DNA from 2 places in the Clostridium ljungdahlii DSM 13528 genome. Region 1 is predicted to be linked to the other one. Evidence: riboswitches for the same ligand, from Rfam matches in the RefSeq annotation. Region 1 holds a riboswitch; the other holds the start of a gene.
What was found. A riboswitch is a leader RNA that binds a small molecule or an ion and turns the genes downstream of it on or off. The one in region 1 is predicted to bind S-adenosylmethionine.
Positions count from the first base shown of each region.

Region 2: another riboswitch for S-adenosylmethionine. It lies ahead of metA (homoserine O-acetyltransferase MetA); the one in region 1 lies ahead of CLJU_RS21650 (YezD family protein).

Region 1 is NC_014328.1:2,577,175-2,592,234, forward strand. It holds gene bcaP (branched-chain amino acid transporter BcaP) at 16-1,428, opposite strand; gene CLJU_RS11530 (hypothetical protein) at 2,277-2,951, shown strand; gene CLJU_RS11535 (iron-containing alcohol dehydrogenase) at 3,042-4,217, opposite strand; gene CLJU_RS11540 (DNA topoisomerase III) at 4,276-6,480, opposite strand; gene CLJU_RS11545 (S-ribosylhomocysteine lyase) at 6,991-7,470, opposite strand; gene mnmM (tRNA 5-(aminomethyl)-2-thiouridylate-methyltransferase MnmM) at 7,531-8,097, opposite strand; gene CLJU_RS21650 (YezD family protein) at 8,222-8,380, opposite strand; SAM riboswitch class I at 8,461-8,572, opposite strand; gene CLJU_RS11560 (nitrogenase component 1) at 8,906-10,258, opposite strand; gene CLJU_RS11565 (nitrogenase component 1) at 10,270-11,781, opposite strand; gene nifH (nitrogenase iron protein) at 11,820-12,647, opposite strand; gene nifB (nitrogenase cofactor biosynthesis protein NifB) at 12,744-14,015, opposite strand; gene metK (methionine adenosyltransferase) at 14,238-14,978, opposite strand.
Region 2 is NC_014328.1:2,687,978-2,698,083, reverse strand. It holds gene CLJU_RS11975 (methyl-accepting chemotaxis protein) at 1-1,163, shown strand, start outside; gene metA (homoserine O-acetyltransferase MetA) at 1,260-2,177, opposite strand; SAM riboswitch class I at 2,405-2,512, opposite strand; gene CLJU_RS11965 (APC family permease) at 2,755-4,107, shown strand; gene CLJU_RS11960 (SPFH domain-containing protein) at 4,346-5,365, shown strand; gene CLJU_RS11955 (diacylglycerol kinase catalytic domain-containing protein) at 5,368-6,306, shown strand; gene CLJU_RS11950 (pyridoxamine 5'-phosphate oxidase family protein) at 6,374-6,778, opposite strand; gene CLJU_RS11945 (winged helix-turn-helix transcriptional regulator) at 6,935-7,273, shown strand; gene CLJU_RS11940 (metallophosphoesterase) at 7,267-8,418, shown strand; gene CLJU_RS11935 (cyclase family protein) at 8,528-9,262, opposite strand; gene CLJU_RS11930 (APC family permease) at 9,296-10,106, opposite strand, start outside.

The sequences.
Region 1 (15,060 bases):
ATTTTATATATCTCTTTACATAGCACTTTCGTCAATTGAATTATCTCCACTTACAGTGCTGTGTTTATACCCATATACAAAGTATAATACGAGTCCTATAACAAGCCACACTGCAAATCTTACCAAAGTTATCTTTTGCAGATTGAATATTAAGAAAGCACAAGCTGCCATAGAAAGAACAGGTGTAACCGGTGAAAACGGAACTTTGAATGTTCTAGGTCTATCTGGTTCCTTTTTCCTTAAAACTATAACTGATGCAGATACTATTATAAATGCTGCTAGCGTACCTACGTTAGTCAATTCGGAAACAACGCCTATTGGTGTAAATCCAGCTACTATCATAGTTATAATACCAACAAGTAAAGTACTTTTTACAGGTGTATGGAACCTTTGATCAACGTGTCCAAATACTCTAGGTAAAAGTCCATCCCTTGACATTGCAAATAATATACGAGTTTGACCAAACATCATAACAATTAAAACTGAAGTCAGTCCACAAATTGCACCAACTGAAACTAAAGCTGATCCCCAATTTATTCCTACCTGCTGAAGTGCAAAAGCTACTGGAGCTGCTGTTTCTTTAAATTTCAGATATGGAACCATTCCTGTTAATATGGCTGATACTACAATATATAATACAGTACATATTATTAAAGATGCTATAATTCCTCTAGGTAAATCCTTCTGTGGATTTCTTACTTCTTCTGCTGCAGTGGAAACTGCATCAAATCCTATATAAGCAAAGAATATTACTGATGCTCCTGAGAAAACTCCCTTCCATCCATAAGGCATAAATGGATGCCAATTTGCAGTATTAACATGGCTAACGCCTAATACTATGAACAAAAGTACTACTGCTAACTTTATAGCAACTATTATATTATTTGTAGTTGCACTTTGTTTTACACCTGCTACCAATATGCCTGTTATTACTACAAGTATAGCTACTGCAGGTAAGTTTATTAGTCCGCCTTCAAAAGGTGCTTTTGTAATAGCTGTTGGAAGTTTTAGTCCCAAATCAGCTACAATACTAGTAAAGTAGCCGCTCCATCCAATTGCAACTGTGCCAATTGCAAAAGCATATTCAAGAATTAAGTCCCATCCTATAATCCAGGCCCAAAATTCTCCAAGTGCCGCATAACCATAAGTGTATGCACTTCCTGCTACAGGAACCATTGCTGCTATCTCTGCATAACAAAGTGCTGCAAATCCACAAGCAAGTCCTGCTATAATAAATGAAATTACAAGTGCTGGTCCAGAATAGTTTGCTGCTGCTATTCCTGTTAATACAAATATACCTGTACCTATAATTGCGCCTATGCCTAGCATAGTAAGTTCAAAAGAGCCTAATACTTTGGACAAGCCATCCTTTCCTTTAGTCTCTGCTAAAAGACTTTCAATAGGCTTGGTTCTAAAAATATTTTTCATACAGTATCTCCCCCTTATAAATAAAATGAATAATAAATTATTTTTAAAATGAATATTTTATTAATCATATCATCATTTTTTGTATAATTCAATATCATTTAATAAAATTGTTGTAAAAAATAATAGGTATTTTTATAACATTGTAAAATAATCCTTGCTATTTTATCTTTATTAGAAAATATGCTTATATTTTTTTGAATTGAATTTTTTTGCTTTATTCAATAATTTCTCTGGTATCTATTATATAATTCCTCATTTTAATTCAACTTATACATGAAAATCTTTTAACTATAGGACAGAGGACAATTGACAGTGGACAGTTAAGGATGATTTTTCTCCGCTATACTACGAAAAATCTTCAATTTGAAAGAAACTTATGTTCTTTTATTTTTAATTGGTGCTCTTTTAGTAAGTAATTATCTGAAAATCATACATTTTACATACCTACTTAAGCGATATTTTGCTTTAGCAAAACAAGCTTAAAAATAAATTAGTTTTCTGATGTACAGAGGAAAACTCACCTTCATTGTCCTCTGTCAATTGTCCTCTGAAAAGTTGCTTCGCAATATTTTATATTAATTCAAAATTTTATATGTGCTAAAGTTGAGTAAAAGTTAAATATGCAAGTCCAAGTCCATCATATTCCTTATTGGAACTATAATTGGACTTTTAGCATTGATTAAAATCAGTCAAAAGTGTTATTTTACATGATATTATCTATCGTGAATTGGATGGATGATATTTTTGGCAAAAAAAATATGAATAAATTCATATTTTTGCTTGCAATTAGCCTTACATTTTAATATAATATAGTTATGAAATTTAGATATAAATGTGAGGTGAGGCAAATGAATATAATTTCTAGTTTTAAGTTTCAATTAAATAAGGATAGGGTTATAAAGATGGTGCAATCTTATGGTAAAATGCCTCAATATAATGACCTAGATAAGATGTACAAAAATTTACTACCTATACTAAAAGATCATTCAAATCCACTGGGAATTTTTAAGATGGAAGAAAAAGATGAAAGTATTAATTTAAATATGTTATCTAAATGCAAGTTTACAATATATTGTCTAATAACTTTAGGAGAAAAATGCACTAATAAAATAAATGAAATGTTTGAAAACGGCAACTTTTATGAAGCCTTGCTACTAGATTCCATGTCTAGTAATTACCTATTCAACATGAGTTCTCAACTACATCATATTATATGCAGCAAAGCTTCTAAAATAAATTTAGGTATTACTCATAAAGTAGCTCCTGGCGATGGAGAAATAGAATTAGAGTATCAAAATAATATTTTAAGCAAACTGAAAGATGCCGAATTTCACAATGTTAAGATGGTAAATAATTGTGTATATCCTCATAAATCCTTAACTTACGTTTATGGAGCCGACGCAAGCATATCTGTAAATGGAGATGACCACTGCTGTTCAAGGTGCAGCAATATATTTTGCAGTATGCGTCATATAGAAAAGGAAAATAACTATGCTATAGAAAAGGCTATTAATTGTGCTTAATAAGTTATTAATATAACATGTGTATCAAAAATGGTATGGTATATTTTAATAAAATATACCATACCATTTTTAATGCAATTTAATTTAATATTATTTAGCTAAATTTAATATTTTTACAATATCATCTTTATTTAATTTTACAAATTGTCCTACAGTTTTAGTTCCATTATCCGTGCACTTATTAGCCATTTCTTCAATTTTATCTTCTCCTATACTTCCTTCTTTTAAAGTTACAGGTAACCCCATGCTCTTGAAAAATGCTGTCATTCTCCTTATGCCTTCAAGTACAATATCTTCGCAGGAACTATAAGATAAATCTACATCCCATACCCTTACTGCAAATTGTACAAATCTATTGATATCGTGTTTATATACATATTTCATCCATGCAGGAAATACAATTGCAAGTCCTGCTCCATGGGCAATGTCTGTTTCCCCACTCAATTCATGTTCAATTTTGTGAGAAGCCCAATCACCTATTCTACCCGCACTAAGCACATCATTATGAGCTATAGTACCGGTCCACATAATTTCTGCCCTAGCATCATAGTTTTTGGGATCTTTTAAAACTATTGGGGCATTATTTATAACATTTCTAAGTGCAGCTTCGCAAAGCCTATCAGTTATATCTACATGTTTCACATTTGTAAAATATCTTTCCATTATATGTGCCATAATGTCACAAGCACCACAAGCAGTTTGATACTCTGGTAGTGTAAAAGTAAGTTCAGGATTCATAATTGAAAAAGCAGGTCTTATAAGTACTGTATTTAATCCTTTTTTAAACCAACCATCTTCATTCATAATAACAGAACTATTACTAGATTCTGTACCTGTAGCAGGTAATGTTATTACAACTCCTACAGGAAGAGCCTCTTTCACTTCAGCTTTGCCCGTATAAAAATCCCATACGTCTCCTTTATAAGGTACTCCTACAGCAATAGCTTTAGCCGTATCTGCTGAACTTCCTCCTCCTACAGATAGTACAAATTTTATATTATTTTCTCTACATAGTCTTATACCTTCTTTAACAGGTCCTAATCTTGGATTAGGTTTAATTCCTGGAAGTTCTATAAATTCAATTCCATTTTCTTTTAAGGACTTTATAACTCTATCATATAGACCAGATCTTTTTATGCTTCCTCCCCCATAGCAAAAGAGTATTTTATCTGACTTTGAATACTCCTTTACTTTACTTCCTACAAGATTTTCGGTATCCTTACCAAAAATAATTTCTGTAGCATTTTTAAAAATAAAGTTTTCCATAATAACATCCCTCACTTACTAATTTTTCTGATTATGCTAAACAATAAAATAATCTTTATCATTTTAACTTCAATTTGGCTAATGCATCTGCTAAAGCTGAGTTCATTGGAACTTCACTTTCTTTTTTCATCTTCTTCATATAGTTTGCTACGTCTCTTTTACTGTTCTTGCCTTGCTTATTATCAAATCTTTTATTAAAGGATGATGCCTTCTCTCTAAAATTACAATTATTATTTATGCAAACATAAACTTGGCCGTCTCCATGTCCTCTAAGTTCCAATTTTTTATGACATTCAGGACATCTTGCATTAGTTAATTTTGCTAAATTTTCTCTATGGCCGCAAGCCCTATCTTGGCACACAAGCATTCTTCCATGCTTTCCATTTACCTCAAGCATATATTTACCACATTCAGGACATTTAGCTCCTGATAAATTGTCATGTCTAAATTTATCATGGCTTCCTTTTACATCTTCCACAAGCTTTACTGAATAATTCCTCATATTACCTATGAAGCTTTTATCATTTAGTTTTCCCTTACTTATCAGATTCAAGTCAGTTTCCCATTTTGCAGTTAAAAGTGGTGATTTTAAATCTTCTGGAACCAATTCCACAACCTGCTTTCCTTTAGAAGTTGGGATTATTTCCTTACCTTTTTTCTCTATATAAAAAGTATTGAATAATTTTTCAATTATATCAGCTCTTGTAGCAACTGTTCCAAGTCCACCTGTTTCTCCAAGAGTTTTTGCGTATTCCTTATTCATGTTAATATATTTTTGTGGATTTTCCATGGCAGATAACAACGTTCCTTCATTAAATCTTGCAGGTGGTTTAGTCTGTCCCTTATGCATTTTAACTGCTGTAAGCTTTATACTATCTCCTCTATTTAAGTTCGGAAGTACCTGTTCCTTTAATTGATTTTCATGCAGCCCATCATTATCATCAAAGTCTTCATTCTTATCATATACAGCTTTCCATCCCTTTGATTTAATTACCTTTCCACTAGCTGCAAAGTTTTCTCCATTAATTTCTGCCTTTACAGTTGTTTGCACATATTCAAAAGGAGGAAGCATAACACTTAAAAATCTCTTAACTACTAAATCATATACTTTTCTTTCTTCATTACTTAACTTTGAAAGAATAACTTTTTCCTCTGTTGGAATTATAGCATGATGGTCTGAAACTTTACTATCATCTACAAAGCCCTTATGTGCTCTTATTTTCCCTCTCATAATTTCCATGGCAAATTTGCTATAATTTCCTACTGATATTGCTTTTAATCTCTCTGGCAGAGTAGGCACTATATCCGCTGAAATATATCTTGAATCCGTTCTTGGATAAGTTAAAAATTTATAATTCTCATACAATCTTTGCATTATAGAAAGTGTCTGCTTTGCAGAGTAACCAAAAAGTCTATTAGCATCTCTTTGAAGCTCTGTTAAATCATAAAGTGCTGGTGCATATTTTTTCTTATCGCTTTTTATTACATCAAGTATTTTGCCATTTTGACCATTAACTTTTGATACTACTTTATTTGCAAAGTTTTCATCAAAAGTATTAAAATGTCCATTACCATTTTGCCATTGAAGAGTATATCCATTGGCATTTCCAATTATACTGTAATAATCCTTTGGTTTAAAGTTTTTAATTTCCTCTTCTCTATGAACAATCATAGCTAGAGTTGGAGTCTGAACTCTTCCTGCTGAAAGCTGAGCATTATGCTTACAAGTTAATGCTCTTGTAACATTAAGTCCTACAATCCAATCTGCTTCTGCTCTACACTGTGCTGCCCTATATAAGTTATCATATTGTGATGAAGGTTTTAAATTTCTGAAGCCTTCGTTAATAGCTTTATCTGTTTGAGAAGAAATCCAAAGTCTTTTTATAGGCTTATTTACTCTAGCCTTTTCAATTATCCATCTTGCTACTAGTTCCCCTTCTCTTCCAGCATCTGTAGCAATAACAATTTCTGTTACATCTTTTCTATTTAATTGTTCTTTTACTGCATTAAATTGTTTTCCAGTTTGTTTTATAACTACAAGCTTTAAATACTTAGGAAGCATTGGTAGATCTTCTAGCTTCCAAGTTTTATATTTATCATCATAAGCTTCTGGATCTGCTAAAGTAACTAAATGGCCCAAAGCCCAAGTTACAATATACTTTTCCCCTTCTAACCATCCATTGCCCTTTTTACGACATTTTAAGACCCTCGCAATTTCTCTTCCTACAGAAGGCTTTTCAGCTAATACCAGTATTTTACCCATATTTATTTCCTTTCATGCTTTATTAATATCATTATATTTGTCTTTAGGCATTTGAAAGAAAATAACAAGTCAAAGATGCGACGAATATTTTTTATCAAACAAGGAGGCAGGTTCCGCAGATAGTAAATCCTATCTAAGGGTTCTACCGACGCAGTATGATAGAAAATAGGCTAGCATACTGACTAGTTATTTTTTTGAAAATGCCTTATCTATTAAATACAAAACAATGTTGGTTTAAAATTTACTATATTGTAAAAACTTCTATTTCATATTATACGATTTATTATACCTCTTTACAAGTTGAGCAGCGTGAATAGCTTCAGACTACCCATATGTGGGGTCTCTAATCTGAAAGTTAACTTATGCAATATTTTTAAAGAACAAAGTTCAAATTTCAATTAGGGTCTCTACATATAGATCATGTAGAGTTAATTATCTATATATTCTAACTTAAAAATCAACTTATACGTAGTATAAGTTGATTTTTTGTTTAAAATATATTTTCAAACATTAGTCTGGGTAATTCAGGTTTTTATCTGTGATATTTGTTAAAACTTCCTTTAGAAATTTATTCGCCAGATATTTTGCCATAGAAAGATTCATATCTAAATAATTTCCACAATCCTTTGCCGCTGCTCCAGGTACATCTCCTTCAAAATCTCCAATAAACTTATACATTTCTTTAAGTAAATCCACTACATCTGCTGATTTATAATCTCCTTCTAGTATTAAATAGAAGCCTGTCCTACACCCCATAGGTCCAAAGTACACAGTTTTAGATCCATACACTTTATGATTTCTCAAAAAAGTTGCGCCTAAATGTTCAATAGTATGAACTTCTGCTGTATTCATAACCGGCTCAAAATTTGGTCTTGTCATTCTTATATCAAAAGTAGTCAGGACTACATCTTTAAACTTATCTTTTCTCGATACATAAACACCTGGCTGTAATTTTAAATGATTAACTGTAAAACTTGCAATTTTTTCCATTACCTATCGCCTCCTAAAACTAATTGTATATTAGCATTTATATCCTTTTGCGTCAAACAATTATCTCTTTTCAATTGCAATGATCATAGGCGGATTATTAACCTGATTTGTAAAACATAAATTAATTACGTTATATTCCTTCTGATTTAATTTTTCTGTATATTTCTCCAGTTCTTCTTTTTCAAACGTTCCCTCTTTATGTCCGTAATATACAACTAAAATTATTATTCCATTCTTACATATTAAATTCAAAGCTTTTTTAAGTGCCACTAGTGTGGTTTCTGATTTTGTTGTAACAGAATGTTCCCCTTTAGGCAAATATCCCAAATTGAAAATAACGAGATTTATTTTATCTTTTACATATTTGTCCATGTTTTCATGACCATCATGTATTAATTTTACCCATTCAGATACATTGCTTTTCATTAACTTTTCCTTTGTATTTTGAAGGGCAGTTTCCTGTATATCAAAAGAATAAACTTTCCCAGAGCTTCCTACAAGTTCTGCTAGAAGTTCCGTATCATTTCCATTTCCCATAGTAGCATCCACTACTATATCACCTTTATTAAGTTTTATTTTACATATATCCCTAGCTATATTAACTGCATTTGTAAAATAATTTTGCATCAAGTACCAGCTCCATAACCTTTACTAAAATATTATAGTAATAATTTCTATATCATATTATACATCTAATCTGTAAATTTAAAAGCCCATACTTTCCTTTATCTATATATGAAGTAAAAATATATCATACCAACCTAACTTTTTCACTTTTTTCTATTTGTACAACTTTACCATCTTGAATAACTAAAGTTATTGATCCATAGTTAACTACTTTTAACATATCCAACAATCTATCTAGATCCTTTTCTGAAATACCCCGGCAGAGTCTTTTTTTATCCACTATTATCCCTCCCCAATATAAAATTTCCTAAATAAAAAAACTTCCTGCAGATGAAATGCAAGAAGTTATTAATTTCCTCTAAGCTCTCATCTTTCAGGTATATATTCCTGTTGGAATTAGCACCTTGAATATATTTCACTATATCCAGGTTGCCGGGCATCATAGGGCCAGTCCCTCCGCCACTCTTGATAAGAATAATATTAAATTATTATAATTATACAATATTATTATCCATTTATCAACGTCTAATTTTTCTCTCATTTTATTTATGATTGAATTGTGATAATGTTTAGTATACCGCATTTGATCATATCCCAGATAAATTAATAAAGTTAAATAAAAACCCTTTTTTACAGAATAAATTTGATAAAAAAGGGTTATATCTACTGTAGTTACATGACTTCCTCTCTCATCTTCCTCCAAGTTACTTCAACCAGAAGCAGGAACTAGGACCTTTCAAGCAGATGAGCTTTAAAGCTGCAGAGAATTCAAAACTTTTATCACTACGTTTGGGGCAGTTATATAAATTTAAGCACTGGCACTAACTATAGTAGTATATATTTTTTCAAGCAGAGTAAGAGCTCCTCTGTAACCTATATATGATTTTGATATAACCACCTCATAGGATGCTGGAAATCCTATTTCCACTATAAATCCCTTTAATTCTTTAGCCAAATCTCTTTCCCAAGTAGTACCAAAAATAATAGGAGGCTTGTGTCCAAAATCAGTTTTTCTCAACTTATCATGTATTGCATAGCTATCTTCTTCAAATTCCACATCTGTTGAAACATCCTCTGCTATATTTTTATACTGCTCTTTTATAAGATCTCTATATCTTTCTGGTGGATTATCAGTAATAATTTGTTTTGCAGGTATAAGTCCAAGCTGATTTATTAAAAATTTTGTTACCGCCAAATTATAGGCACTGTCACCTACAACTGCAAATTTAGCAGGTAGTCCCCACCAATATTCTGCATAAAAGTCAGAAAAGTCCTCCAGATACTCATAATATTTTCTTTCTTCCTTCTCAATAAATTCTTCTGCCTTATTTTTATCTATACCTGCAAAATCCACTACCTTCCTTAAGAAACTGCTTGTTTCCTTTGCTCCTATAGGGATTGTAGGAATATGCAGATATGGCTGTCCATACTTCTTTTTTAAATGTTCTGCAGTTTTAAGTCCAAGCCATGGGGAAAGCACAAGGTTAAATTGTGCCTTTTTGATATTTTTCCATTCTGAAACTCCACTACTCTCATGTCCAAATAAAATATTAACTTCAAAACCTACACCTTCCAGAATTCTTTTAATTTCTGTAAGGTCTCCCCTCCAAAAAGTATTATGATATGGAAGAAGAGACCAGACATTTACAAGTCCTTTTTTCAAAGGTCCCTTATAATCCCCTACATACTGATTAATAATAGCTTCTGTTACAAGCTCATGTCCAATAAAATTATTTCCTTTGAATCCTCCTGTTTCAGCATATACTACAGGAAGATTTCTATCTTGAAATTCACTTACTACAGCTCCTACATCATCTCCTACGGTATCTGGTATGCATCCTGTCATAACTACGAATAAATCTGCATCAAGAACTTTAAAGGATGATTCAATTAATTTCCTCAGTCTATCTTCGCCTCCAAATATAACTTCTTTTTCATGTATATTGGTGCTTGGTACAACAGATGCTCCCCCATAGCCTCCTCCTTGAAATCCATTATAAAAAGATATATTGGAAGTTTGCTTATCTGCACAGCCAGGACCGCAGTGAGTAATTGGAATAACCCTTGGAATTGCGAAGGCACTGTGCATTGCCCCAATGGCACATCCATATCTGACCTGTTCTATTGAATTTGATTTTTCTACATTTTTTGTATTTGTCACTATTTTCACTCCTATTCCACTGCATAATTTTGTTTTTCAAGTATATATGGATCTTTCTGATCAAGCCACCATTTTGTATAAGGCAATTTTACATGTTCTTTCAAATCTTGATGGAATTTTTTATGTGCCAATATTTCAAGAATTGTTTCCCCTAAATTTAAAATTCCCTGATAACCTACAGCATGATGCTCATCGCCAAGCGGTGCTGCTGGAATTCCCATACGAGATGCAAGAGGTGCCAATCCATTATGTCTTATAAGAATAAAATCTGGATTAACTTCTTTTAATAGACCATAAAATTGATACTGCTGTCTGTTGCTCACACTAAATTTAGGAACATCATCATAGTTATCTACTAAAAATTTCAGAGAGTCTTTATTTGGATCATTGCTGTCATATACAGGATCATGATGAAATACAAGAGAACCATCCACTTGAATTCCTAGTTCTTTAAGTACTGCAATAAGTCCATGTGAATATGCCGAACCTGTAGCTGCATAACCTTTTTTCCCTTTTAGAAGTTCTCTAAGCTCTTTTAGCCTTGATGCTATTCTCTTATGTTCTCTCTCTATATAAGCTTCTGCCTTTTCTTCCCTATGGGTAACCTTCGCAATTTCTCTTATCCAGGCATCAGTTCCTGCAATTCCATAAGGCTGTGGAGCTTTAACCTCCGGTACTCCAAACTGTTCTTCCAGAACAGCTGCCATATAAGAAGACAACGTATCACAAAATGTAACAGTTGCAGCAGCCTCTGAAAGCTTCTCCAAATCTTCTACTTTAGCTAAATCAATAACATAATTTACTTCTAGACCAAGTTCTTTTAGTATAGGAGTAAACACATCACTTCCCCAGAGATTAATTACATTTATAAGATTTTCTTGTTTTTTAGGATTTTTCTTTACTATTTGTCTTAAAATACCGTGTTGTGTAGCATCAAAACCTGTACTCCAGTGCTTTGACATAAAGCCTTCACATGGCATTGGTATAACAGGTATTTTAAGTTCTTCTTGCATTTTAACTGCAACACTGTCTACATCCTCGCCTATAATTCCAGAAGCACATGAAGTGCCAACAAAAATTGCTTTAGGGTGATGTCTATCCCATGCATCTCTTATAGATTGCTCTAATTTGCCAAGTGCACCAAATACCATATCAGTTTCTTTTATATTAGTATTTATTATTTGTATATTTTCAATAGGTAACTTTCTAATGGCAAGACCATTTCTATATATAGAATTATAAGCTACCTGTCCTGTTCCACAACCTATTGGTGCATGTTGAATTAATACTGCGTCTCTTACATTTCCAGCCTGACATTCTACCATTTGTTCACTGCAGGTTGAACCTTGTGTAAATGGTCCTGAGGCTTCACACAATCTTTTTCCTCCATTTCCCTTGCAGCCTGCACATGTATAGGCAGAATCCCTGGAAAGCTCAGAAGCTTTTCCAGTTTTCCATCCAATAATAGTTCCAAGTCGCTGCTCACGTGTCTTTACTACTGAACTTTTAAGATTAAATTTCATTAATTTTACCTCCTCATTGAATTTCTAATGATGATATTTTACACTACCTGCTCTACCAGTCCATGAGCTAAAAATATTTCTTCCAGCTTTTTTTGTGACATTGGCTTTGGAATTACAAAATTTTTGTTCTTTTCTATTGCCTCTGCCAGGGATCTATATTCTCTTGCCTGGTTTGATTCAGGATCAAATTGTATTACTGTTTGTTTATTGATTTCTGCCCTTTGAACTACATTATCCCTTGGTACAAAATAAATAAGCTGTGTACCTAGTTCCTCTGCAAATGCCTCCAAAAGCTCTTTTTCATTGTCTACCTTTCTGCTGTTGCATATGATTCCACCTAGTCTAACTCCTCCTTTATTTGCATACTTTTTTATTCCCTTTGATATATTATTTGCTGCATACAGTGCCATCATTTCACCGCTGGCCACGATATATATTTCTTTTGCTTTTCCTTCACGAATTGGCATAGCAAACCCTCCGCATACAACATCACCTAAAACATCATAAAAAACATAATCCAGATCTTCTGTATATGCTCCAAGTCTTTCAAGCATGTTTATGGAAGTTATGATACCTCTTCCTGCACATCCTACCCCCGGTTCAGGTCCTCCTGATTCTACACATTTTATACCATTAAAGCCTTCTTTTAATATATAATTTAAATCTACATCTTCACCTTCTTCTCTCAACGTATCAAGTACTGTCCTCTGTGCAAGTCCTCCCAAAAGCAGCCTTGTAGAATCTGCCTTTGGATCACATCCAACTACCATAATCTTTTTTCCTATTTCAGATAAACCTGCAGTTAAATTTTGTGTAGTTGTAGATTTACCTATTCCACCTTTTCCATAAATAGCTATTTGTCTCATTTATATATTCCTCCCAATTTAAAAATAAAAAAATAGAGGCTAAATAAAATGTAAATTCTATTTAGCCTCTGGTTTTCCAGTCAACTAATAATTATTTTACTCATCTTTTTTAAGTAATTTTGCAGCTTTTCTTATACCTTCATTTATTTCCTGGTACATTTGAAATAATCTTATTCCCTTTTCATGTAGTCTATCTATAGGTTCAAATCCTGCTCTAACCACAAGTACTGCGTTACAGTCAATTACACTTTTTATTATATTTTCTATTCTATCTTCATGTTCTCCACAATCATATCCCCCACTGCAGTATCTATTTACCTTTCTCTTTTCTTTAAATTTGATTTCATCATTTATCACATCATATATATAAAATTCTGTTGCATGTCCAAAATGTTCATCTATACTTACACCTGATTTGCTTGCAACAGCAAACCTATACTTATGGCTTTTCAATTGAATTACATTTTTATCCTCTAAGTTGTTTTCACTGTTTTGTGAGCTTTCTGTGCTTTCTCTAAACTCGCCTGATACATCATTATCCAAGGTTCCTATAGCATCTGCCCTGCACTGCCTGCAGTGATACATCTGTTTTAATGTTAACTCACAATCTCTTCTCATATCATTCAATTCCACTTCAGTTACTGTAGGATTATTCTCAAATACACTTTCCTTAACAGGTATAAGATGCATAATATTCGTCATATATGCTCCACATTCCTTAACTTTCTTTACTATTTCAGGGATATGCAGATCATTAATTCCCTTTATCATAACTATATTTACTTTGCATACTATTCCTTTTTGTGCAGCATATTTAAGTCCTGACAATTGATTATTTAAAAGTACTCTTCCTGCCTCTTCTCCAACAAAAGTATCTCCTAAATAGTTTACAAATTTATATACTTTTCCACCTATTTTAGGATCAACTGCATTTATAGTTACAGTTAAATGTGTAACTCCTAATTCTATTAATTTGTCTGCATAAAAAGGAAGCATTAAACCATTAGTTGAAAGACAAAAAGTAATATCTTTTGATTCTTTCTTTATTAATTCTATGGATTTTTTAGTCTCATCAAAATTTGCAAGAGGATCGCCAGGCCCTGCTATACCTACTACTGTCAAATTTCTTACCTTATCCCTCACTATTTTAAATTTGTCTCTAGCTCCTTCAGGTGTTAGCACTTCACTTGTTACTCCAGGTCTGGTTTCATTTACACAATCATATTTTCTGTTACAAAAATTACAACTTACATTACACTTTGGAGCCACAGGTATATGCATTCTTGCATATTTATGGGCAATACAATTATAACAAGGATGCGTAAGTGTCTTTTCACTAATAGATTTTGTTGCAAGCTCTTTACTCATATTTTATTATCTCCTTTTCTACATCAAGTGATTCTTAGATTCAGGTGGAGTTTGCTTATAAGGAATACCTTTTCTCCATCTGAACCTTAGAAGAACTTATCCAGGCGCGTAGCAGTGCTTATCCCCCGCTTTGAAAAAATGGGAGTGTTAGCAATGGTAGCGATCGGATAAAAAAGGCCAAAGCAATATTTAAATTACTTTAGCCTTCAGTTTTCTGATCAACTAAATTTTTAAGGATAAACTACTATCCAATTCTTTTTTTATTTCATTAACTTTATCAAGTCTTTCCCAAGGAAGATCTATATCAGTTCTCCCGAAATGGCCATAAGCAGCTGTTTTTTTATATATAGGTCTCCTTAAATCCAGATCTCTTATAATTGCCCCAGGTCTTAAATCAAAAAGTTTATTTATAATTTCTAATATTTTATCTTTGCTAATCTTTTCTGTATTAAAAGTATCTACACTAATTGATACCGGTCTTGCAACTCCTATGGCATAAGCAATTTCTACTTCTATTTTATCTGCAGCTCCTGCTGCTACTAAATTCTTTGCTACCCATCTTGCAGCATAGGCTCCTGATCTATCAACTTTCGTTGGATCTTTTCCAGAAAATGCACCACCACCATGTCTTCCATATCCTCCATAGGTATCAACTATTATCTTTCTACCTGTAAGACCTGAGTCGGTTTCAGGGCCTCCTTTTACAAATCTTCCTGTTGGATTTACAAGATATCTTGTATTTGAATCAATAAATTTATGTGGTATTACACTTTTAATAACGAATTCTATCAAATCTTTTTCAATTTTATCATGAGTTATATTCTCATCATGTTGAGAAGAAATTAATACAGTATCCACTCTTACAGGTTTTTCACCTTCATATTCCACTATTTGATCACAAATCTTATCTGGATGACCTTCTGTCACTGATTCTGATGTAAATAATCTTCCCATTTCTATCATCCTCCAATAAATTTTTACTTAACTGCATCTTAGTCCATTGATTATTTAAATAAACAAAGTTCTTGGCATAAGATGGAGTTTT
Region 2 (10,106 bases), 110 kb from region 1:
TTTTTGATATGAAAATGATTATAGAGTCGATAGCTTTAAGCCTTTTATGTCAAATCATAGTATTTGTAAATAATCCTTCAATTTTTCAGGATAAACAATTGATTATTGCAGAAACGGCTATGAAAATCATCACTATTTTTATAACTTTAGCATTAATTTTCATAGTTGTATACTTTGCATCTAATCTATTAAAGTCAATTGGTGATAAGGAAATTGAGTTAAAAAAAGAAAAGCAAAAATTGTTAGATTTATTTGGAAATATAGCTCAAATTTCTGGTACTGTTTTATCATCAAGTGAAAACTTAAGTGCAGCTATTGAAGAACAAACAAGTTCACTTTTGGAAGTTTCAGAGACAAGCCAATCTGTATCAAAAAGTTTTGGTGAAATGCTTGATAAATCAAATAAGAATAAAGAAATATTAAATACTTTATTAAATGCTAATGAGGTTGTTGCTAAAAAAACCAAGGATAGTGAAGATAAAATAAATTACTTTATAAATATTACAGATAAAAATCAGAAATCTTTAAATGATACTCTTTCAATTATTATGGATATAAAAAATAGTATAGAGGATACGTTTAAGTCTACAAAAGATTTAAAGCAAAAATCAAGACAAGTAGATGAGATATTAAATATTATAGGAGATATATCAGAACAAACTAATCTTCTTGCTTTAAATGCATCAATTGAATCAGCAAGAGCAGGTGAAAATGGTAAAGGGTTTGCAGTAGTAGCAGATGAAATAAGAAAATTAGCTGAAGGAACAAAACAATCACTTAATCAAGCAAGTGCAATAGTGGATGAACTAAAAAATAAAATTGATGTAGTTCAAAAACAAATGACGTATAATAGCGAAAAGTCTCAGAACGGTAATAGTATTATTAATGAAACAGTCAGAGGAATAAATGCTATGACTTCCAATTTGAAATTATTTAGTAATAATGTTCTGGATACAAATAACGCTTCTACTACATTATTTACAAAAACTAAAAATGTAGTTCAATTTAATGAAGAAGTATCGAATATGACAAAAGATACAATATCAAAATATGAAATGATAACAGAAACAATATCTCAAAATGCTGCCACCAGTGAAGAAATAGAAGCTAACATTAATGAACTTAGAAATGTTGCTGAAGATATGAATAAACTTATTAAATAGATTTTGGTTATTTCGAATCTATTTATGAAATTGTAGAGATCTATAAAAAATGGAAATGACACTATTTTATTAAAAGGTCATTTCCATTTTTCTATGTTATTGAAGACTATCCAAATTATAAGGTGTCTCTTGATATACATAGTAATTTAGCCAGTTTAGAAATAAAAGGTTGGCATGACTTTTCCAAGTTGCTCTAGGCTGTTTTGCTGTATCATTATGAGGAAAATAATTTTTCGGAATTTCTATGGGCAAATTAGCTGCTACGTCCCTGTCATATTCTGATTTTAATGTTAAGGTATCATATTCAGGATGCCCTGTTACAAAAATTTGACGTCCGCCTTTTGTTGATACTATATAGACTCCGGCATCTTTTGATTCTGAAAGTATTTCTAATTCAGGTACTTTTTCAATATCTTCTTTTTTTACACAGGTATGCCTTGAATGAGGTGCGTAAAATATATCGTCAAATCCTCTAAGTAACTGTGTGTTTTCTTCATTTATTATATGTGCAAAAACACCAAACATTTTTTTATCTAAAATATATTTTGGAATACCAAAATGGTGGTAAAGTCCGGCCTGAGAGCCCCAACATATGTGCAGTGTTGAATACACGTTTTTTTTACTCCAGTCCATTATTTCAGTTAATTCATCCCAATAGTCAACATCTTCAAATTTCAGTTTTTCAACAGGTGCTCCTGTTATTATCATGCCATCAAATTTTCTGCCCTTTATTTCATCAAAAGTTTCATAATACTTGAGAAGATATTGTTCTGAAGTATTTTTTGATCTGTGAGATTTAGGATACATTAATGTTATATCAACTTGAATAGGGGAATTACTAAGCAACCTTAAAAGTTGTACTTCCGTAACGGTTTTAACCGGCATTAGATTCAATATGACTATATTAAGAGGTCTTATATCTTGTTTTAATGCACGTTTTTCATTCATTACAAATATGTTTTCAGCCTTCAGTGTTTTAGAAGCTGGAAGGTCATTGGGTATATTTATTGGCATAAAAAATCCTCCTTTATATATAGGTAGCTTAGGCATCTTCAAAGAAATAACTATTCAGTATGCTAGGATATTTTTTATCAAATGCCTTAATCAAATAAAAATCTTATTTTGCATATTTAAGTAGTGAACAGCTATACAAAGGAATAGGTTAATTTAAATAATTTGTATAATAAAAAAGCTGTTTTCATAAGAAAAACAACTTTTAATACTAATTATATAAACTATTTTCCTTATCTTTCAGAAATAATCTGCTGGAATTAACACCATACATTCAAATGAAAAATGTTGGTTGTCGGGTTTCATAGGGCCAGTCCCTCCGCCACTCTTGATAAGATTTAAATTGATTTTATTTAGTTTATTATATAGTATACTAAAATTAAACTTTTGTCAAATACAAGTATATGAATAAATAAATTGAAAATTCATAACAATGAAGAAAAAGAAATGTTGGTAAATGCTTAATTCTGTGGTACAATAAAAATTAATATGTCATGCTGTTTGTAGTGCTTAGATAGCATGATGTATAAAAGCAATATTCAGTATAATATTAATAAATCAAAGAGGGGGATATTTGATTATGGAATCAAAGTTAGAAAAAAGGTATGGCCTTATTACGGCTATAGCCATGGTTATTGGTATTGTTATAGGTAGTGGTGTATTTTTTAAAGCAGAAAAAGTTTTAACTGCAACAGGTGGAAATCTTACACTTGGCATACTGGCCTGGGTTATAGGTGGTATTATTATGATTTCTTGTGCCTATACTTTTGCTGTAATGGCAACTAAGTATCAATATGTAAACGGTGTAGTGGATTATGCAGAAGCTACTTTGGGCAAAAAATATGCATATTATGTTGGGTGGTTTATGGCACTCATTTACTATCCAACATTGACGTCAGTATTAGCATGGGTTTCCGCTAGATATACTTGTGTATTACTTGGATTCTCAATTACAGGTGGAGAGTGCATGACTATTGCAGGTCTATATTTGATAGCAAGTTTTGCGTTAAATTCACTGTCACCAATTTTAGCAGGTAAATTTCAGGTTAGTACAACTATTATAAAGCTTATTCCACTAGCTTTAATGGCTGTAATTGGAACAGTTGTAGGTGTGGGTAATGGCATGATTGCATATAATTTTACAACAGTAGTAAAGGAAGTCAATACTTCTAATGCATTATTTACAGCTGTTGTTGCTACAGCTTTTGCTTATGAAGGATGGATAATTGCTACAAGTATTAATGCTGAGTTAAAAGATGCAAAGAAAAATCTTCCATTGGCTCTTGTTGGAGGAACTTTTGTAATTATGATTATTTACATACTCTATTATGTAGGGTTAGCTGGAGCAGTAACAAATAAGGTTATGATGGCTGGCGGTGAAGCAGGAGCTAAATTAGCTTTTCAGACAGTTTTTTCATCAGTAGGTGGTTCACTGCTGTTTGTATTTGTTATCATTTCTTGTCTTGGAACTTTAAATGGATTAATGCTTGGATGTACCCGAGGTATTTATTCTTTAGCAGCAAGGAATATTGGACCAAAACCAGATGTATTTAAGCAAGTTGATAATGTAACAAATATGCCTACTAATTCATCTGTATTTGGATTGCTTCTTTGTGGTATATGGTTATTATACTTCTATGGTGCTAACTTAACAAAGCCTTGGTTTGGATTTTTCTCTTTTGATTCTTCCGAATTACCTATAGTTACTATTTATGCATTGTATATTCCTATTTTTGTTATGATGATGAAAAAAGAAAAAGATTTAAACTCATTTAAGAGATTTATAGCACCTATTATTTCTCTAGCTGGATGTGTTTTTATGATAATTGCTGCTTGCTTTTCTCATAAAATGGAGGTTGTTGCATATCTGATCGTTTTTGCAGTTGTAATGATTTTTGGGGCTGCGTTTTCTAAAGAAAAAATTGCGGAATAAGAATAACAATAGAATTGAATGCATAAAAAGCAAAGGGTTAAAGTGTTTAGCCCTTTGTTTTTATATTTTTTTGATATCTATATTAAAAAAGGTATTGACATAAGCATATGTTAGTATTATTATGTTAATAACAAATAGTTAATAACAAGTTTTAAATATGTAGGCGATAATATGGATAAAAAGCAATTTCAAAATCTAAGTTCTATAAATTTAATAATATTTTTAGGAGGAATAAATTATGTTTGGATTTAAATTTATAAAATTTCAACCAAGTGAGTATGTGTTAAAGTATAGGAATGGTAAAATTGTAAGGGAAGGTGCTGGAATATCATTTTATTACTATGTTCCAACCACTTCAATTGTTCTTGTCCCTATTGGAAGTGTGGATTCACCTTTTATTTTTGAAGAAGTTACTTCAGATTTTCAGACGGTTACAGTTCAAGGACAGGTTACTTTCAGAATTGTCGATCAAAAGAAAATTGCAGGAGTTTTAAATTATACATTTGATATGAAGAAAGGAAAGGGATATGTTTCAGATGATCCTCAAAAACTTCCGCAGAGAGTAATAAATATTGTAAGGGTGCTAACTAAAAAGACAATCGAAAATTTAGAACTCAAAGAGGCTATTAAATCAAGTGAAGTACTTGCAAGTGAGATATTGAGTAATATTAAAAAAAGTGAGGAGATAGAACTTCTTGGAATTGAGATACTTGGACTTTCAATATTAAATATCGTTCCAAATAAAGAAACCGCAAGGGCATTAGAAGCTCAGACAAGAGAACAAATCTTGAAAAAAGCAGATGAAGCTATTTATGAGAGAAGAAATGCTTCAATTGAACAGGAAAGACGTGTAAAGGAAAATGAATACAATACGGAGATAGCAGTTGAAAACAAGAAAAAACAAGTTAGAGAAACTCAACTTGAAGCAGAGAGAACTTTCCAGCAAAAGCAAAATGAACTCAAACAAGAAAAGATGAATTTTGAAACTGCACTTGAAGAAAAAAAGAGATCACTTGTCGACATTTCTGTAAAAAATTCAAAAGTTAGAGCTGATGCAAAAGCTTATGAATTGTCAGCTGTTATGAAGTCACTAGAAGGAATAGATTCTAATGTAATACAATCTCTTGCAAGTATTGGAATGCAGCCAAATAAATTAGCAGCACTTGCACTTCAAGAACTAGCAGAGAATGCAGGAAAAATTGGACAGCTCAATATATCACCTGATCTTTTTCAGGAAATACTTAAAGGGAGAAATTAGTTATGATAAGATTAACTGAAAATAAGATAGTTATAATAAAGAGGAAGACAGGACTTGAAGAATTAATTGCAAGATATAATACAATTGAACAAGCAAAGTTTTATATCGAACATCTTGGAAGTGACTTTTCAGATTATGTCACTGAAGATAAAATTTATAAACAAGCTGTATCTAAAGCTCAAAGTCAACTTGAAGAATTAGGCAGAACTCAAATTGTCGATAGGGATTTTGTACCTAATTTTATATTTGGGGGTAATGATTTAGTGGTAGTTATAGGACAGGATGGTCTTGTGGCAAATACTTTAAAGTATCTTTCAAATCAGCTTTTAATTGGTGTAAATCCTGATCCTTCAAGATGGGATGGAGTGCTTCTTCCATTTAAAGTTGATGATCTTAAATTGGTTGTTAAAGATGTTTTTAATGTAAAAAGACAAGTTAAAGAAGTTTCCATGGCGAAAGCAGCTTTAAATGATGGACAGAGTATTTATGCTGTAAATGACTTGTTCATAGGACAAAAAAGTCATGTATCTGCTAGGTACAGTATAAAGTTAGGAAACGATGAAGAACATCAATCTTCAAGTGGAGTTATTGTATCTACAGGTCTTGGTTCAACAGGGTGGCTCAAAAGTATACTTACAGGTGCTGCAAATATTATAAATAGCACATCAAATTCAGATCTTAAAATCAAACAAAAAAATAATCCAGCTTGGGATATTGATTATTTGTACTTTTCTGTACGAGAGCCTTTCCCAAGTAGAACTACAAAAGCAGATATAGTTTTTGGGAGAATTAAAAAAGGATCTCAACTAAAGATATCATCTCAAATGCCTGAAAATGGAGTCATATTCAGTGATGGCATTGAAAGTGACTACCTCAAATTTAACTCTGGTATAGAAGCCACAATCACACTTGCTGAAAAAAAGGGCCATCTAGTTATATGATTTTATGAAACTCTAAGTAGAAAAAAATGATTTAGTAACTTCCGGAAGTTTAATTTAGTCTTTAAAATTAAAGAGCATATTCTTTAGGTGGATTACCTGAAAAATCGGCTATTGCAGCTTTTGCGTCTTTAAGATAAAAAATTTCAAAAATAGGGTTTTCTGCTGATTTGTAAAGTGATTTTACTAGACTACTGTTCTCTATAATAGCTTTTTTAGTTTCCATATCATTTGAAAACACAACTTTACCATTTAATCTTATCCATGCAAATTTTGGACTTGATGTTGAAATTTCAACATAGGGACATTTTTGAAGTTGGGCAAAAACGTCTTTTTTATTGTTTGTGCAGAAATATAGATTTCCTTCTTTCTCAAGCATAAATTGGAAAGGACGTACTTTGGGTTTACCGTCTAATCCTACAGTTGCAAAATATTGCACTGGATTTTCTTTTAAAAATTTTACTACTTCGTTCATGTTAATGAACCTCCTTTAAAATTGAACTTGCAATTTGCTACTTACAAATTTATAATAATATTCATAATATCAAATGTAAAGTAAGCACTTAAAAGTACTGTAGTTACCTAAAGTATACTATTGTGTGCTTATAACACTTTTAAAGGAGAAACTTTTATGGATAAAAAAGATTTGCCTGCATGTCCAGTTGAAACTACACTCTCACTCATAGGTGATAAGTGGAAAGTTTTAATCATTAGAGATTTGCTTACAGGTACCAAAAGATTTGGAGAATTAAAGAAGTCGGTTGGAAGTATTTCGCAAAAAGTTTTGACTCAAAATTTAAGACAGATGGAGCAGGATGGCCTTGTAAATAGAAAAGTATATGCCGAGGTTCCACCTAGAGTTGAGTATTCACTGACAAGCCTTGGATTCAGTTTAAAGCCAATACTAGATGTCATGTGGAGTTGGGGAGAAGAATATAAGAAATGTAGTGTAGGTAATCACTTATGTTAATTGAAAATATTATTTTACTTATACTTATTTTGATTTTATATATAATAGTATGGTATTACGTTGGAAGAAAAGTAAAAGGGGTATTTTTAAAGAAAAATAAAAATTTAAAAAAGAGATTGTACTGGATTGCATTTTGGTTTATAGCTTTTTCTTATGTTATAAGTTCTATATTTAAAAGTGTTGTATCAGTAAACAACATATTAGCTTCTTTATTAACACTAATAGGAGCAGTATCCCTAGGCACTTTTTATTATTTACTTATATTGTTTATACTCACGGATGTGGTAAAGTTTGTTTTAAAAAAAGTAGGATTTAAGGGGAGAATTAGAAATTATATAAGCGCCATATATAATGACGGAATTTCAATTTTTATAATAGTTTTAATTATTTTTTGCTTTGGCATGTGGAATGCCCTTCATCCAGTCGTAACAAATTATAGTATAGATATAAATAAAAGTGCAGGTAAAATAAATTCACTAAACGTGGTAATGGTGTCAGATGTACACATGGGTATAATGATTAAGGAAAAAGGTATTGATAAAATGGTGAATTCCATAAATAAATTGAAACCTGACATAGTTTTATTTTGTGGAGATATGGTTGATGAAAGCACCACTACGAAGTTAAAGAAGTATTATGGACAAGCTTTTAAAAGGATAAACTCAAAGTATGGTGTATATTACATTACAGGAAATCATGAATATGGAGAAAATTTATCTGAAACAATTAGTTATATGAATAAAGCAAAGGTTAAAGTACTGCAAGATAAAGCAGTTAAAATAGACAATAGTTTTTATGTGGTAGGTAGAAAGGATGCTGATAGCGGCGAAAAGATAAAACCGCTAAATGAAATTTTGAAAAATACAGACAAATCCCTACCTATTATAGAATTAAATCATAGACCGGTGGGTCTTGAGGAGGCTCATAAGGAAAATGTGGATTTACAGCTTTCAGGACATACTCATAAGGGACAATTTTTCCCTAATAATCTTATAACAAGGTTTATTTATGAAGATGACTATGGATACCTTAAAAAGGACAATTTTAATTTAATAGTTACTTCTGGTTATGGAACCTGGGGACCTCCCATAAGAATTGGAACAAAAGGTGAAATAGTAAACATTAAAATTAAGTTTAAGCACTAGAGGTGCATGAATTATGAATAAGAAAAATGAGACAAGTAAAACATATATTTTACTTGCCTCATTTTTATTTAGGGGGAATTAAGTTAATGATGTATAATACACTATTAATTTAAGGTAGAATGGCAAATGAACGAACAGGGAAACCGGGTGCCTTTTGAGCCTTAGGAACTATGCTGAAGATTATTGCTCCAGTTGGAGGTACTTTGTCCAAATTGGTCATAACTTCAATTTGATAATGATCTTCTTTTAATACATAATATTCTCCCTGAAATCCAGTTGTTTTTTGTTCTATTGGTGCATCTGTATCAAAGGTTTCATGTCCATTTGCTGCTATTTTACGAGTTTCATATAAGAACTTGAGTGCATCAATGGACCATCCAGGATAATGCTCGTCACCATTTTTGTCAAGATTTAAAAGTTTATCTTGATCCGGCCACCTTTTACTCCAGTCAGACCTAAATGCTACAAAAGAACCTTCTGGTATTTTACCATATTTCTTTTCCCATTCTAAAATGTCATCTACTGTAAGTACGTAGTCATCATTTTCTTTTACTTTCTCTGAAAGATCTATAACCACAAGAGGTAAAACAAGTTCTTGAAGTTCCAATTCATCGATATATCTGCCGCCTTCTGCAAAATGCACTGGAGGATCAAGGTGAGTTCCATATTGTCCTGCAAATGTATATTGTTTTACAAAGAAACCATCCTTGTGAGTGAAAATAGTTTCAAATTTTGCAGGATTAAAGCTTGCAAATCTTGGAGTGTCCGGTCCAAATTCATGGGTAAGATCTACCCATTGGTGTTTTTTTAAATCACTTAAAGTATTCCATAAACTATTAGTCATAATATATAATCTCCTTCTAAATTAAATAATATATTAATTAGCAACCTTCTCTTTAGAGGCTGCAGGTAAAACCGAACTTTTTTTATAAATAGAAGTAATACTAAAACCTACTATTATCCATGCCAAAACTATATAAGGGAATATATTATTAGGAAAGGCTGGTATAGGATAAATATTTGAATAAAAGGTAAATGCTAAAACGAGTAGAGCTATAACTGGTATAATAAGCTGCCATGTCCATATTTTTTTCTTCCCAAAGTATATAAGTGAACCCAAACTTGTTATAAAGTAAGCAACAAGTAAGGCAAGTGCACCTATTGTTCCTATATATCCAAATACTTCTACTCCATCATGTTTAAAAAGTGCTAAAACAGGAATTATTATTATTGCAAGTATGATGTTTAAAGCTACATAAGGAGTATGGTGTTTAGGGTGTACACTAGAAAAAATTTCTGGAACATTACCATCTTTGCTCATTGAATATAAAAGCCTTGAACCTGCAGTCATAGATCCTAAAGCAGTTGAAAAAGCAGAAATACTGATAGCTAGTGTAATTAATATAGTAAATACACTTCCTATATAATTTTTAGAAAGATCTACTATAGTAGATGAGGACTTGGTTAGTGCCCCTATTCCTGAAGCCGATACTCCAAATCCTATAACCTCAGCATAACTTACGAATACGAATATAAGTCCGGTTACAACAACTGTACTTGCAATTGCAAGAGGTATTGATTTTTTAGGATTTTTACTTTCTTCACCAAGACTTGATGCTCCCTCAAAACCACCAAAGCATAGTATTGCATATACGATTCCAGTACCATAATTTGAAAATTTATTCCCA